Regions from separate parts of the Aeribacillus sp. JST-2 genome, predicted to be linked through region 2. Evidence: riboswitches for the same ligand, from Rfam matches in the RefSeq annotation. Region 2 holds a riboswitch; the other holds the start of a gene.
The links. Region 2 has a riboswitch for thiamine pyrophosphate ahead of tenI (thiazole tautomerase TenI). Riboswitches for the same ligand answer to the same signal wherever they lie in the genome.

Region 1 (8,249 bases), on a different contig from region 2:
GCAGAACGGCAATCGCCCGGTCGATATCATCATGATAAGAAATGCTGATATCAACAAGTGCCTGCATGTTTCCTCTCGAATGATTGGACAGGCCGACAATTTGGCGGTTCGGCACATAGTGCAATGTGCCGTCAAAGCTGCGGATTTGAGTCGTTCTTAATCCGACGCCTTCAACAATCCCGGTATATCCGGCTGTTGTTACGTAATCTCCAACATCAATTTGTTTTTCCAAAAGCAAGAAAAAACCTGTGACAACATCACTGACAAGTCCTTGGGCACCGAAACTGACGGCAAGTCCAATGATCCCGGCTCCAGCTAATAAGGCGGTTACTTTGTAGGCAAAGACTTCCTGCAAAATGGTGACGATCAGAATAAAAAACAATGCGTAATGAAAAACATTTAACATTAATGTCTGCAAAGTCTTGGCGCGGGCGACGGAGACGTCTTCCCGGTTTTGCAAACGATCGAACGTCTTTTCAATAATTTTATTTCCGATCGATTTCACGATCCGATAAATGATGTAAATGATGACAAGCTTCATCAAAATGATCCCTGTTTTCGCTGCTAAGCCTGACCAATCAAACGATTGCAAAAAATCCATGGGCAATCTCTCCTTTCCGATCAGCTTATGAGATGAATCATGCGTGCGGCTATGGGAAACTGAATCATAGAAGAAAGTTTAACATACAGAGAGCAATTTTCAATGTTTGTTACAAAAATTTAATAAATATGGCGAACATTGGGGAACATAAGGGAAAAGGTGAAAATATTGACTCTTCTTTTAAATTGATTATTATATAAAATTGACTAAAATTTAAAATTCTTATATAATGATGAACTGATGAAGATTATATTTCAAGGTTATAAAGGAGACTAGTTGTTTCCTTTGAAAAAAATTAATGGAGGGATACATAATGGCAGAACGTATGGTTGGAAAACAAGCTCCACGCTTTGAAATGGATGCTGTATTGCCAAACAAAGAGTTCGGAAAAGTAAGTTTGGAAGAAATTATGAAGCAAGGAAAATGGACAGTTCTATTCTTTTATCCAATGGACTTCACATTCGTTTGTCCGACTGAAATTACGGCAATGTCTGACCGTTATGAAGAATTCGAAGATCTTGATGCAGAAGTAATTGGTGTATCAACTGATACCATTCATACACACTTAGCATGGATTAAAACTCCACGTGAAGAAAATGGATTAGGCGATATTAAATATCCGCTTGCGGCTGACACAAATCACCAAGTTTCCAAAGACTATGGTGTACTAATTGAAGAAGAAGGTGTAGCTCTCCGCGGATTGTTCATCATCAACCCAGAAGGCGAACTTCAATATCAAACGGTATTCCATAACAACATTGGCCGCGATGTTGATGAAACATTGCGCGTATTACAAGCGCTGCAAACAGGTGGACTTTGCCCTGCAAACTGGAAACCTGGCCAAGCAACACTGAACGTATAATGTTGAAAAGGCCTAGCGGATTGTTAGGCCTTTTTTCAATCGATCAACAGGGAGGTAAAATGATGAAGCTGCGTGAACCAATGCCTGAGTTGACTGGGGCAACAGCATGGCTGAACGGAGAAGTAACGAAAGAGCAGCTGATTGGAGAAAAACCTACATTAATTCATTTTTGGTCTATCAGCTGCCACTTATGCAAAGAAGCCATGCCGAAAGTAAACGAATTTCGTGACCAATATAAAGATAAATTAAACGTTGTAGCAGTGCATATGCCGCGATCTGAAAAAGATTTAAACATCGATGATGTCAAAAAAGTAGCGGAAGAACACGGCATTACTCAACCGATCTTCGTTGACAATGAGCATAAACTAACAGACGCTTTCCAAAATCAATATGTACCTGCTTACTATGTTTTTGATAAAAATGGTGTGCTGCGCCACTTCCAAGCGGGTGGAAGCGGGATGAAAATGCTTGAAAAGCGGGTAAACCGCGTTTTAGCTGAATCTGAAAATGCTGAGTAAAAACCATCTGCAATGTGCAGGTGGTTTTTTTGGGAACAGAAGAGCAATAGAGCGATTGGGGGGCTTTCATTCGACCTCTAGAAAGCTTTGGAGTTCTAACCGGACGCTTAATTGTGCACCCGGTTTTTTTATTGTTTGACAACAGGAAAAGAAACTGATAAACTGAATTCAGATCAACTGACCAAAAAACTGTTTTGGTCATATAGTTAAATTTGTTGCTTGTTAGGTAGCGGACAAGGAAAAAGAGTAAATTGTACTGCACCCTTTTTTATATTTGCCAAAAAGCGTAACTTACCTATTTTGAATGAAACTTGACAAAGAGGAATTTCTAAATCGGTTTAAAAAATGCTTGTTGGATTGTCAGCAGGATAATCCTTTTTTCATCCAAAAGATTGACCGATTGAGGAAAATAGTCAATGGTTTTGAGGAGGATGGAGAAACATGCCGCTTCTTTTGAAAGAATGGTTGAGCATTATAAAAAATAAAAAACTGGCTATCGCTTTAGCAGCTCTTTTATTTATTCCCATTCTTTATTCCGGTGTTTATTTATATGCTTTTTGGGATCCGTATGGGAAGCTGGACAATCTCCCAGTTGCAGTCGTTAATCATGATCAAGGTGCTGAATACGAAGGGAAAACATTGCACATAGGCGATGATTTTGTTGAAAATTTAAAAACGAACGATGAATTTGACTGGCATTTCGTAAGCGGAAAGGAGGCGCAAAAAGGGTTAAAGAATCGCCAATATTACATGGCGATTGAAATACCGGAAAATTTTTCTGAAAACGCGACAACTTTGCTTGAAGATGAAAAACGTCCTTTAAAGCTATCGTATTGGACGAATGAAGGTTATAACTATTTATCAAGTAAAATCAATGAGACCGCCATTCAAAAAATAAAAGAAGAGATCGGCAATGAAATAAGTGAAACATATGCGGAATCGATGTTTGCCAATATGAAAAATCTATCTGATGGCTTGCAGGAAGCAAGTAATGGAGCTGCAAAAATACATGATGGGGCAAACAAAATTCACGATGGTTCGGCCCAATTAAAAGAAAAATTAAAATTATTATCTCAAGGAGCTTTAACATTTTCAACAAGTGCCAGCAAAGCTGCAGATGGCGGCCAGCAGCTTGCTCTTGGTGCAACAAATCTTAGCAATGGACTTTCCCGATTGCAGGCGGGAGGAGATCAATTGCTTGAAGGCGCCGACAAAGCAAAAGCTGGGACGGCTCAATTGCAAAATGGGCTGAAACAGTCGCTTGAAGGAAGCAAGGCATTAAAAGAAAACTCGGCTAAACTTACAGAAGGAACAGACCAACTTTATTCGGAAACAACCAACATGGTAAATCGTTTATCACAAATGGCACAAGGGATGAACAAGGCGTCGGAAGGAAGCAAACAATTGTCGGCCGGATTGGAAAAACTGGATCAAGAGGTCGGACAGCTTCAATCCTTCCTTGTTCAACTGCAAAATCTTCCGCCGGACGTTCAGCGGCAGCTCGGCGTTGATGGAGGGGAATGGAAAAAATTACAAAACTCCGTTCACCAGTTAGCGGAAGGAAGCAAACAGCTGTCGCAAAATATGGAAACATTATCGAATGGCGCTGCTGCACTTTCAGAAAGAGGAAAAGAACTTCCAAACGCATTAAAAACATTGCAAAGCGGCCAGTTGGAATTAACCAATGGTTTAGCGACTTTCGCTAGCGGCCAACAACAGCTTTTAAATGGTGCAGCTGAAATATATGATGGCCAAGTTCAGCTGTCACAGGGTTTGAAAACTTTTTCTGAAAAACTAGGTGAAGCAAATAGCGGAGCAGCTAAACTTGCCAGCGGCAGCAAAGAGCTTGCCAGCGGTTTAATGCAATTGGACGGAGGTTCCTCAAGTCTCCAGAAAGGCGCAGCAAAAATAGCTGAAGGTGCAGAAAGTCTTGATGAAGGGACGAAAGATTTAGCTTCAGGTACAGGAGAGATGTCGGAAAAATTGGCAGAAGCGGCCGACAAAACAAAAGGTGTAAATGGGAATGACCAAACTTATGAAATGATGGCAAGTCCGGTAAAGACGGATGAGCATAAGATAGATTATGTGCCGAATTATGGCACGGGTTTTGCCCCTTACTTTTTATCTTTAGGGTTGTGGGTTGGAGCGCTGATGCTGACGATCATTTATCCTCTGCGAAAGCCGGCTGATCAGCCAAAATCCGCATTCTCTTGGTTTGTCAGCAAATTCGCAACTTTATTTTTCATAGCTGCATTGCAAGCCGTGATTGCCGATTCTATTTTGCTATTTGGTTTAGGACTTAAAGTTGAAAGCTTGCCTGCATTTTATCTATTTTCTGTTTTGACAAGCATTACATTCATGGCCATCATTCAATTTTTAACAACCTCCATGGCCGATCCGGGAAGATTTATTGCGGTCATTTTGCTGATTTTGCAACTAGTTTCCAGCGGTGGGACGTATCCGATTGAACTTGTTCCCGATTTCTTTCAACAGATCGGAAAATGGCTGCCGATGACGCATTCGGTTTCCGGATTTAAGGCCGTGATTTCAACGGGTGATATGCCTTATTTACGAAACGAAGCGCTAATCTTAGCAATCTTTTTCACTTTGTTTTTGCTCCTTTTAGTTGTTCTTTTTATAGCTTTGTTCCATAAACAATTTGCACAACATAACGATTCCACAGCTTCCGGGGCTGTCCGATAAGTTCCTAAAACGAAGCCAGAGAGAAAAACAACTCGTTTTTCTCCACTGGCTTTTGTATTTTTTCGATTTTTTCTGAAAATATAGGAGCTCCAAAAAGTCAGTATCTTTTTGGACAGCCACAATTAAAAAAGGATTAGAGTAGTTTCCTTTATCCTTTTTGATTTTTTCTGTAAATTGCAGCAGATATTGCAGTTAAAAGAACAATTATAAATCCAATGACTAATACTGAATTTTTTATAGTGTCGTCTTTAATCGTGAAGCAGCTAACAGAGATTACATTTAAAACCCAAGAATGCTGTTATATCAACATTCTCTTTTTTTATTTGCGAACAATAAACATCTAAAATGGACTTTTTTTTGATCGTTCCGGGGAAGAGGCCAAAAAATCACTGTTTTCGATGCCCTAAGAAATGTTTCCCGGAAAAATGAAGCGCTGTTTCTTTCAGCGAAGACTTTTCATTTTTGATTTTCGCAAAAATGGCTTACAGATTTTCAATTTTTGCTAATATAAAAACATGTTTTTCTTCTCGAATTTTTGATCCATATTCGCTATAATTAAATTTGCTTTATTTTGAAAGAGAAGGAGATTGGGAAGGTTGACAAAGCAGCCGACAAATCTTGTGATAACCTTATTGAAAGTGCTCATTGCAGTGGTTGTTGTATTGGTTCTTTTTTATTTCATCGCCTTTAATGATGTCCTAGTCCGTTTTTTAACCTTGCTAATGAACGGATGTTTAGTCGTTCTCGTATTTCTTTTGTATCGAAAAATGGATCGGATTGGACCGGTCAATAAAGAGGGGAAAAAGGAGTTTGTTCAAAGCGATTGGATCAACGAGACGGAAATGATGAAAAAAGAACAGCAGTTAAATAAATTGGAGCTAGATAAAACACAATTATTGGAGGAGCTTTTGACGAGAGCGAATATCGGTGAAGAAGAAAAACAAATGTACCGACTTCGAATTCGCGAAAAGGAGAATGAAGCTTCCAAGTTGAAACAAGAGCTTGTGCTTATGAAAGACAGAGTTGCTCACTTGTTGTTGAAAAGAGATCCGGAGATGGAACGAATTGTTCAGATCCTCGGGGCAGAATTTATTTTAAACAGTTCGTTTGACGAACTCAACCAGAAGTTTCAACAGGTGCACATACAACTGTCTGATGAGGCGATCCGCCATTTGCAAAGAGAGAATTATATTGATGAACATCTCCAGTTTACGAGGATCGGCTATCGAGAACTGCTCAAGACGGCTAAAAGATGACGCAACCAGCTTGTCATTTTGCAAACGATATGATTTAATGTAATAAAATCAAAATTTCATAGAATTATCAACCACTAGGGGAGCCGAAAGGCTGAGAAAGGCGTGTGCCTTGACCCTTTGAACCTGATCTAGATCATACTAGCGTAGGGAAGTGGTGCAGTAATATCGAAACCTGTCTATGGGTTTTGTATATACTTGCCCGTTCCCTTATATTGGGAACGGGCTTTTTGCATTACAAGGCTGGTTGGCAAACCATTTTTCAAAACAAAATGTTAAGAAAGGGGAGACAACGTGTTACAAACGTTATTTCAGCAAATTGATGAAAGGGAAGAAGAACTTCTGAATCTTCTAAAAACACTCGTATCGTTTGAAACGCCGAGCCCTCCGGCAAGAAATGCAAAAGAGGCTCAAAAGTATGTCGCCTCATATTTGGAAGACATCGGCTTTTCCATTGATCAATGGGATTTATATGAACAAGATCCAGTCGTAGTAGGAACGAAAAAAGGAAAAGATCCAGAAAATTACCACAGTTTAATTATTAACGGGCATATTGATGTCGCTTCAATCGAAGAGGGAGAAGAATGGTTAACGCCTCCTTTTGAGGCAACGGTTAAAGGGGATTACATATACGGACGCGGTGTAGCGGATATGAAAGGGGGAATGGCTGCCAGTCTGTTTGCATTAAAGCTGCTGCAAGAAAACGGTATTGAGCCGGGAGGGGATATCATTTTTCAGTCCGTTGTCGGAGAAGAAGTAGGCGAAGCAGGAACAAAATCGTGCTGCGACCGGGGATATCGAGCTGATTTTGCCATCGTTGTCGATTCAAGCAACTGTGAAATACAAGGGCAAGGCGGGGTGATCACGGGCTGGATTACGATTGAAAGCCCCGAGACATTTCACGATGGCACGAGAAGACAAATGATTCATGCCGGCGGGAAGCTTTTTGGGGCAAGCGCGATTGAAAAAATGATGAAAATTATTGAAGGACTGCGAGAGCTTGAACAGCATTGGGCAGTGATGAAAACGAGCAAAGGCTTTCCGCCTGGTTCTGCCACAATTAATCCTGCAGTGATTGAAGGTGGAAGGCACGCCGCTTTTGTGGCCGATAAATGTTCCCTTTGGATTACCGTTCATTATTACCCGGAAGAGCATTATGTAGAGGTGATCCGGGAAATTGAAGAACATATCCATCATGTTGCAATGGCTGATCCATGGCTTCGGAAATATCCTCCGAAATTTAAATGGGGCGGCACATCGATGATTGAAGATCGAGGAGAAATTTTCCCAGCTTTTTCATATGACGAACATTCACTCGGAGTGAAAACATTACAAAAAGCACATAAACTGGCATTTAATGAGGAAGCAAAGCTGACGATGTCCCCTACTGTGACAGACGGCGGCTGGCTGAGTGAAGCGGGAATTCCCGTCGTTTTATATGGACCGGGCACGCTTGAAGATGCACACTCGGTGAATGAAAAGCTGTCCATCCCCCAATTAAAAACATTTACAAAATCGCTGATCGCGTTTTTATTTGATTGGTATCAGAAAAAACGATGACAATTACAAAAGCTGCGAAAGGGGTAATTCAAATGTTTACAGACCGATTGTATAAAACTGCAAAACCGATTTGGGAAGCGAGTTACCATCATCCGTTTGTTCAAGGAATCGGCAATGGGACGCTGGATATCGACAAATTTCGCTTTTTTATGGAGCAGGATTATCTTTATTTAATCGAATACTGCCGCCTGTTTGCCCTTGGAAGCTTAAAGGCTCACAATCTTCAAACAATGACAGTTTTTGCTGATCTTCTACATTCGACGTTAAAAGTGGAAATGGATTTGCATCGTCAATACGCTGAAAGAATAGGAATAGAGAAGGAAAAATTAGAACAAGTTCAGCCTGCTGCTACAACCGTTGCATATACGAGCTATATGTTAAATGTGTCGCAGCGAGGATCATTGGCAGAACTGGTTGCCGCAGTCCTTCCATGTACATGGAGCTATTATGAAATCGGCACACGCTTACATGAGATTCCTGGTGCCAGTGAACATGAGTTTTACGGCGAGTGGGTAAAAATGTACGCATCAACAGAATTCGGTGAATTGGCAAAATGGCTGAAAGATTTAATGAATGAGCTTGCAGAAGGAAAACGGGAAGAAGAATTGAAATGGCTGGAAGATATTTTTGTCACAACGAGCAAATACGAATATATGTTTTGGGAAATGTCTGAACGAAAAGAAATGTGGCCAATCGAAATCAATTCTTAATATAGGAGAGAATGAACATGAAATTTACTGAAAAAATTCGAA
Region 2 (8,249 bases):
TATTGAAGGCACTCTTGTAATGGATGTTATCATCAAGGGCCAGCTTTTTGAAACGTTTCGCGGTGATGGATTATGCATTTCAACACCAGCGGGCAGTACAGCTTACAACAAAGCGCTCGGGGGTGCCATCATTCATCCGTCGATTTCAGCCATTCAATTAACCGAGATGGCTTCCATAAACAACCGAGTGTTCCGGACAGTCGGGTCTCCGCTGATTTTGCCAAATCATCATACGTGTTTGTTAAAGCCTGTTAATGATGTGGATTTTCAAGTGACCGTCGATCATTTAACACTGCTCCATAAAGATGTTAAATCAATCCAATGCCGGGTTGCCAAGGAAAAAGTAAGGTTTGCGAGATATCGGCCTTTCCCGTTTTGGAAAAGAGTTCGCGATTCGTTTATAGCAGACTAAATAAAGGAAAGAATCGAAAATGGGAACCTTCCAGCTTCGTTTTATAGCACAAAAGAAAGATCATGGAAAACTGCTAAAAGATTTTTTACGGGAGCATGGCGTTTCAAAAGCGTTGTTAACCGATATAAAATTCAACGGCGGAAAAATGATTGTCAATGGCTATGAAAAAAATGTCCGCCACATTTTGCAAGCTGGCGAGGAAGTGCTCGTCCTTTTTCCTGATGAAAAAAGAAGCACTTCGATGCTGCCTGAAAAAGTGGATTTTAAAATTGTATATGAAGACGAGCATTGTCTTGTTGTTAACAAACCGCCGTTTTTAAACACGATTCCATCGAGGGAGCATCCGACAGGAAGTTTGGCGAACGGTCTTTTATACTACTATGATCAAAAAGGGGAAAACTATACCGTTCATATTGTCAACAGACTTGATCGGGATACGTCAGGATTGATGCTTGTAGCAAAGCATAGGTACAGCCACTCCCTTTTTGCCGGCGAGCAGCGAACAGGAACGGTCAAACGTGTTTACAATGCCATTGTCCATGGAATCGTTGAGAAGGATCAAGGGACGGTTAATGCGCCGATTTCAAGGAAAGAAGGAAGCATTATTGAGCGGACAGTAAGGGAAGATGGACAAGAAGCTGTCACGCATTATCGGGTTTTGGAACGTTTTTCTGACAAAACATTGGTCGAACTGCATCTCGAGACAGGCAGAACACATCAAATTCGAGTGCATATGGCATTTATCGGCCATCCGCTATTGGGGGATACTCTATATGGCGGCGAAAAAAAAGAGATTGACCGTCAAGCCCTTCATAGCCGGCAACTTTCCTTTTTTCATCCTGTTTTCAAACAGAGGATGGAATTTCGGTGCAAGCTTCCGTCAGATATGGAAAAAATATTGAAGCATGCGCGTTAAAAGTGCATGCTTTTGTTTATGGAAAATATACGACAAAAACCGTCTGATTTGTTAATATAGAAAAACATACTATAACATTTGTCCGTTGATGTCGGAAAGGAGGAGGATTGGATGGTGGAAAAGTCAGCCCTATGGGAAAATATGATTCATCATCTGAAAGAAGAAAATTTGGATGAATTCCGCTCGTATTTTTTCGAACTTCATCCTTATGATCGGGCAAAATTCTTTTTGAAATTAGATCAAACGGATAGAATGCACGTATACCATTTCCTTTCTCCTGAAGAAATGGCTTCTGTTTTTGAAAACGTAAAGGAAGATAAAAAAAGGCTTCATATGTTATTGAATGAGATGGATCCGGCTTTTGCCGCAAAAATGTTTGAGCACATGAATGTGGATGATGCGGTGGATGTGCTAAATGAGCTGAGCAAAGACCAAGTGGCGAGCTACTTGGCGATAATGGATGTACAGGTGGCGAAAAGCATTCGCGAACTTCTAAACTATGAACAATTTACGGCCGGAAGCATCATGACGACTGAATTCATCTCGATTCGGGCCAATCAGACGGTTCGTTCGGTCATGGAAAAATTGCGAAAAGAGGCTCCGGATGCAGAAACAATTTACTATTTATATGTAACGGATGAAGAAAAGCATCTGGCCGGAGTTCTCTCACTAAGAGATTTAATTGTGCATGAAGATGAGACGATAATTGCCGATATCATGAAAAAGAATGTTTATTCCGTCTCTGTAGGCGATGATCAGGAAGAAGCCGCACGAAAAATGAAGGATTACAATTTTTTAGCTCTTCCCGTTGTCGATTTTCAAAACCATCTTCTCGGCATCGTGACAGTTGATGATATCATTGATGTACTTGATGAAGAAGCTTCTGATGACTATTCAAAACTGGCTGCGGTTTCCGATGTCGATTCTTACGATTACAACTCTATTTCGGCCGCAAGGAAACGGCTGCCATGGCTCATCATTTTGCTCTTTTTGGGGATGTTGACAGCCAGTTTAATTGGCCGATTTGAAGAAACGCTGAACAAAGTGGCTGCTTTAGCGCTATTTATTCCTTTAATAGCGGGGATGGCCGGGAATACAGGAACGCAAAGTTTAGCGGTCGCAGTCAGAAGACTGGCGACAGAAGACGGCGCCTCTGAGAAGGTTTGGAAAATCGTGTTGAAAGAAGCAGGCACAGGCGTTATTACAGGAACGGTTTGCGGAGTTGTTGTGGCACTGATTATTTTCGTTTGGAAGCAGGAGTTATTTCTTGGATTGTTAGTCGGCATTTCTATTTTGGCCACATTAACTGTTGCAACGATTGCGGGGGCGTTGATTCCTCTTATTATGCACCGGCTGCATATTGATCCTGCCGTGGCCTCTGGTCCATTTATTACGACAATCAACGATATGATTAGTATCCTCATCTACTTTGGAATGGCAACTATGTTCATGAATTATTTATGATAGCATTTGAAAAAAGGAGGCGGATGATTTGGAGAACCATGCTGTAACTTCATTAGTCATTGTTCTTGTAGCAGCTTTTTTGACGCCGATTTTGCTGCACCGTTTCAGGCTTTCGTTTATACCTGTTGTTGTGGCCGAAATTATAATGGGATTAATCATTGGAAAAAGCGGGTTAAATCTTGTTGAACAAGATGTATGGCTTGCTACTCTTTCGACTCTGGGGTTTATTTTCCTCATGTTTTTAAGCGGGCTTGAAATCGATTTTTCCGTTTTTGCGAAAGGAAAGCAAAAAGAAAAACTGGCAAACGGGAAGGACGCTCCCAACACATTTTTCGCTGCGTCCGTCATCTTTGCAGGCATCTTTATTGTTTCATTGCTTTTGTCCTACTTGTTTATGTGGCTTGGTTTCATTCAAAACGCTTTCTATATGACCCTCGTGATTTCAACGATTTCTCTAGGTGTTGTTGTTCCAACATTAAAAGATGCGCAAATTATGAAATCAAACATCGGCCAGATTATTTTGCTTGTTGCCGTTATTGCTGACTTAGCCACGATGATTTTGCTGGCGGTGTTTGTTTCCTTAAACAGCGGCGGTGAAAACAGGACTTGGCTATTGCTTCTTTTGTTTGCGGCAGGGGTCGTTTTATTTTTTATCGGCAAACGATTCAAAAGCCGCTCCTTTATTGAAACCATGTCGAAAGGAACCATTCAAATAGGAACAAGAGCCGTTTTTACGCTCATCCTTGTTCTTGTCGGTCTTTCCGAAACACTCGGAGCCGAGAATATTTTAGGAGCTTTTCTCGCCGGAGTGCTTGTTTCCCTTCTCTCGCCAAATCCAGATATGGTGCAAAAACTTGATTCCTTTGGCTACGGTTTTTTGATTCCGATCTTTTTTGTTATGATCGGTGTCGATTTAAACCTATGGGAACTGATCAAAGACCCGCAATTATTGATTTTAATCCCTTTGCTTTTTTTAGCATTATTTATTTCAAAAATCCTGCCGGTGTTTATTTTGAGAAATTGGTATGACACGAAAACAACGGTCGCTTCGGCCTTTTTGTTAACGTCCACTTTATCGCTCGTGATTGCCGCTGCCGAAATCGGGGTGAAAATCGGCATCATCAATGATGGAATGGCCGATGCATTAATTTTAGTAGCGGTTTTGACAAGCATCGTTTATCCGATCGGTTTTCAAAAACTTTTCCCTAAGAAGCTTGCTGAGCAGCCAAAGCTGAAAGTGGCGTTTATCGGCGCCAATCAAATGACACTGCCTGTCACAAGGGAATTAGATAAACATTTATATGAAACAACGGTCTATCATACACAGCAAGATAAAATTGATAAGGTGATAGCTCAATCGCTTTTTAAAATTGAAGAATTGGAAGACTACCGCTTAGAAACTTTAGAGGCCCGCAAGGTATTTGATGCAGATATTCTTGTCGTAGCGACTGGCAAAGAAAAAAGAAATGCAGAAATAGCAGCATTTGCCAAAGAATACGGCGTCAAACGGGTCATCGCCAGTGTTTCTTCTCCTGAATTGGATGAAGCGTTGAAGGAAAAAGACATTGATGTATTCTCTGTCATGCTGTCGACAAAAACGCTCCTTAGAGCCTTAATCGAAACGCCAAGTATAATGAAAATATTGACGGACAATGATTCCATCCTTTATCAAATCAACATGAACAACTATAAGTATGATGGAACAAAAATCCGTCATTTCCCGTTCATAGGCGATTGTATTTTCGTCCGTATTTTCCGCGGCAAAGATTCCATCGTCCCTCATGGCGATACGGAGCTGAAAACCGGGGATCGGCTGATTGTAACCGGATCGCGCGAATATGTGAACGAGTTGAAGCAGGAATTACAATTTGGTGAATAATCTTTTAAAAGAAAACATCTTATGATAACATGAAACTATGAAAATAAAATCATTACCAATGATCCACTAGGGGAGCCTTGTTGAAAGGCTGAGATTAAAGTGCAGACTTTAAGACCCTTTGAACCTGATCTGGGTGATGCCAGCGTAGGGAAGTGGAAGAGGGAAAAATGAACAAGTGTCAAAACAATCCCGCCGCCACTTTCCAATAAGGAAAGTGGTTTTTTATGTGGAAAGGAATGAATGCATTGGAGCTCCATGCAGTGACTGATGGTTCAAAATCGGTTGAACAACTTGCCGATATAATTTTATCTATTTCCGCTTCTGTTGATTATGTACATATTCGTGAAAAAGAAAAAAAAGCGGGTGAGATCATCCGCCTGATCGAGCTCCTGATAAAAAGCGGATTTCCCAATCAAAAGCTTGTGATCAATGACAGGCTCGATGTAGCCCTAGTGACGGGCATCCGCAATGTGCATCTTCCGGGGCGCGGGATCCCCGTTCAAAAAGTCAAAGGTGCTTTTCCGGACATCAGAACAGGAGTGAGTGTTCATTCATTGGAAGAGGCGGTAACAGCTGAGAAAGATGGAGCCGATTATATCATGTTCGGGCACATCTTCCAAACGAACTGCAAAAAGGGAAAGGCTCCGAAGGGAGTTGATGTGCTAAGGAAAATTACCGAATGCGTCAAAATACCGGTCATTGCAATCGGAGGAATTGAGCCGGGGAATATTAAGCAAGTGTTAGAACAAAGAGCGGCTGGAGCGGCTGTCATGTCATACATTTTTTCTAGCAGCGATCCTGAAAATGCCGCCAAGCTGCTGAGGAGAGGAGAGAAAGCAAGTGAAGGCTTTTGATGTCGGTATTGTCGGCGGAGGAATCATCGGGCAAGGAATAGCTTACCAACTGGCGAAGGAAGGGTTAAAAGTCGCCGTTTTTGAAGGGGGAACCATCGGCGGAAAAGCAACGTCTGCTGCAGCCGGAATGCTTGGCGCACATTCAGAAAATGAAGAAAGAGATATTTTTTATGAATTGTGTTTAGAAAGCCGAAATTTATATGAAACTCTTTCAGCAGAATTAATGGAGCAAACCGGCATTGACATTGAACTTATCAATGAAGGCATGTACCGCTTGGCTTTCACGGAGGAAGAAGCGGTTGAATTACAAAAACTGGCTGAGACAAATGTGGAGTTTGAATTTCATCCCCGAGAATATGCTTTCGAGAATGAACCAAGTTTATCAAAATCAATCAAAGGCGCTCTTTGGCTGAAGGGCGACGGTCAAGTGAAAGGATCGTCTGTTTGCCATGCCTTTCTGAAAGGCGCTCAAAAATTTGGTGCGAAAGTTTTTGAACAATGTCCTGTCATTGAAATAAAAAAAGAAGCCGGCGGATACAAGATTTCCACTCCTTCTGGATCATTTTTATCCAATAAAGTTATCGTGGCAAGCGGGGTATGGAGCGGTATTTTTTTTGAACAATTGGGATTAAACAATCCAATGAAGCCGGTGAAAGGGGAATGTTTTGCCGTCAAACCGAAAAAGATTATCATCAAGAAAACCTTGTTTTACGATCACTGCTACATTGTTCCGAAAAAGGACGGAAAGGTCATTATCGGAGCGACATCATATGAAAATGATTGGGATGCAAATCCAACTGTGAAAGGAATTTCTGGATTGATGACGAAAGTGCAAAAGCTTATTCCGTCCATAGGGGATGAGCCGATCGTTGATGCGTGGTCATCGCTGCGGCCGCAAACAGAAGACAGCTGGCCGTATTTTGGTGAGCACCCCGAATATAACGGAATCTATTTTGCCACCGGTCATTATCGGAACGGCATTTTGCTCGCACCGATCACTAGTTTAATCATGAAAGATATAATTTTGAACACGAAGAAGTATCAACGTTTTCTCAACGCTTTTTCATTAAATAGACTTTGTTCAGGCGCAAAGGGGAGGTGATGGTCTGTGAAGCTCCGCATAAACGGCCAGCAGATGGAAGTGCAAAACGATATTCAAAATGTTCAAGATTTGCTGGCCTCTTTTCAATTGCAAGACCGCATCTTAGTTGTGGAATTAAATGGGGAAATTGTTTCGAAAGAACAATACAGCACCCAAAGCATCCATGATGGGGATCAAGTGGAAATAGTCCATTTTGTTGGGGGAGGATGATATAATATGTTGAAAATAGGAAATAAAACATTTCAATCAAGATTGCTGCTGGGAACGGGGAAATATCCGTCATTAGAAATCCAAAAAAAAGCGGTCGAGGTATCTGAAGCGGAAATTTTGACGTTTGCCGTTAGAAGAATGAATATTTTTGACTCTTCGCAGCCAAATTTTTTAGAGCAGCTCGATTTATCGAAATATACACTGCTTCCCAATACAGCCGGGGCGAAAACGGCAGAGGAAGCGGTAAGAATCGCCAAACTCGCTAAAGCTTCGGGATTATGTGATATGATTAAAGTAGAAGTGATCGGTTGTGACAAAACGCTGCTGCCAGATCCAGTCGAGACATTAAAAGCATCTGAAATCTTGCTTAAAGAAGGATTCATTGTTCTTCCGTACACATCGGATGACGTTGTTCTTGCCAAGAAGCTGGAAGAATTGGGTGTTCATGCGATTATGCCCGGAGCATCCCCGATCGGATCAGGCCAAGGCATCATCAACCCGCTTAATTTATCATTTATTATTGAGCAAGCGAACATTCCGGTCATTGTCGATGCCGGTGTCGGCTCACCGGCTGATTGTGCATTGGCAATGGAAATGGGAGCCGATGGAGTGTTATTAAATACGGCGGTTGCAGGCGCTAAAGACCCGGTGAAAATGGCCAGGGCGATGAAACTGGCGATTGAAGCTGGAAGACTAGGATATGAAGCTGGCCGGATTCCGAAAAAACGGTATGCTTCTGCCAGCAGCCCAACGGAAGGAATGCTGACAACATAATGGAGCGGTACTCTCGTCAAAGATTGTTTTCCCCTATTGGTGATGAAGGTCAAAAAAATTTATTAAACAGCCATGTCTTCTTGGTCGGAGCAGGTGCGCTAGGCTGCGCCGCCAGCGAAATGCTGGCTCGTGCAGGAGTAGGCAAAATGACGATTATTGACAGGGATTATGTTGATTGGAGCAATTTAGGTCGGCAGCAGCTTTTTACAGAAGAAGATGCAAAACAGAAACTGCCAAAAGCAGTAGCCGCCAAAAAGCATTTAGAAACCGTTAATTCGGATATTTCCATTGAAGCAATTGTCGGTGATTTTTCCGTTCAGTTTGAGGAAAGACTAAGAGAAGTTGATCTGATCATTGATGGAACGGATAATTTCGAAACTCGTTTTCTCATTAACGATTTGGCGATGAAGCACCGTATCCCATGGATATACGGAGCTTGCGTGAGAAGCTACGGAATGACCGCTTCGATTGTTCCAGGGGAAACGCCGTGTTTGCGATGCTTGCTTCAGGCCATTCCTTCCGACGGAATGACATGCGACACCGTCGGCATCATCAGCCCAGCTGTGCAAATGACTGCTTCTTATCAAGTGGCGGATGCGTTAAAATATTTGGTCAGCGGGGAGATGTCCAAACAGCTT

Region 1: another riboswitch for thiamine pyrophosphate. It lies ahead of AC0KTX_RS10920 (acetylornithine deacetylase); the one in region 2 lies ahead of tenI (thiazole tautomerase TenI).

What each region holds. Positions count from the first base shown of each region.
Region 1 covers NZ_JBVVUU010000019.1:32,126-40,374, forward strand. The annotation lists gene AC0KTX_RS10895 (mechanosensitive ion channel family protein) at 1-601, opposite strand, end outside; gene AC0KTX_RS10900 (peroxiredoxin) at 915-1,463, shown strand; gene AC0KTX_RS10905 (TlpA family protein disulfide reductase) at 1,526-1,981, shown strand; gene AC0KTX_RS10910 (YhgE/Pip family protein) at 2,423-4,684, shown strand; gene AC0KTX_RS10915 (hypothetical protein) at 5,281-5,940, shown strand; TPP riboswitch at 6,007-6,107, shown strand; gene AC0KTX_RS10920 (acetylornithine deacetylase) at 6,232-7,497, shown strand; gene tenA (thiaminase II) at 7,530-8,207, shown strand; gene tenA (thiaminase II) at 8,225-8,249, shown strand, end outside.
Region 2 covers NZ_JBVVUU010000005.1:82,011-90,259, reverse strand. The annotation lists gene AC0KTX_RS04510 (NAD kinase) at 1-412, shown strand, start outside; gene AC0KTX_RS04505 (RluA family pseudouridine synthase) at 432-1,328, shown strand; gene mgtE (magnesium transporter) at 1,440-2,792, shown strand; gene AC0KTX_RS04495 (monovalent cation:proton antiporter family protein) at 2,821-4,671, shown strand; TPP riboswitch at 4,730-4,839, shown strand; gene tenI (thiazole tautomerase TenI) at 4,896-5,525, shown strand; gene thiO (glycine oxidase ThiO) at 5,512-6,627, shown strand; gene thiS (sulfur carrier protein ThiS) at 6,634-6,837, shown strand; gene AC0KTX_RS04475 (thiazole synthase) at 6,844-7,611, shown strand; gene AC0KTX_RS04470 (ThiF family adenylyltransferase) at 7,608-8,249, shown strand, end outside.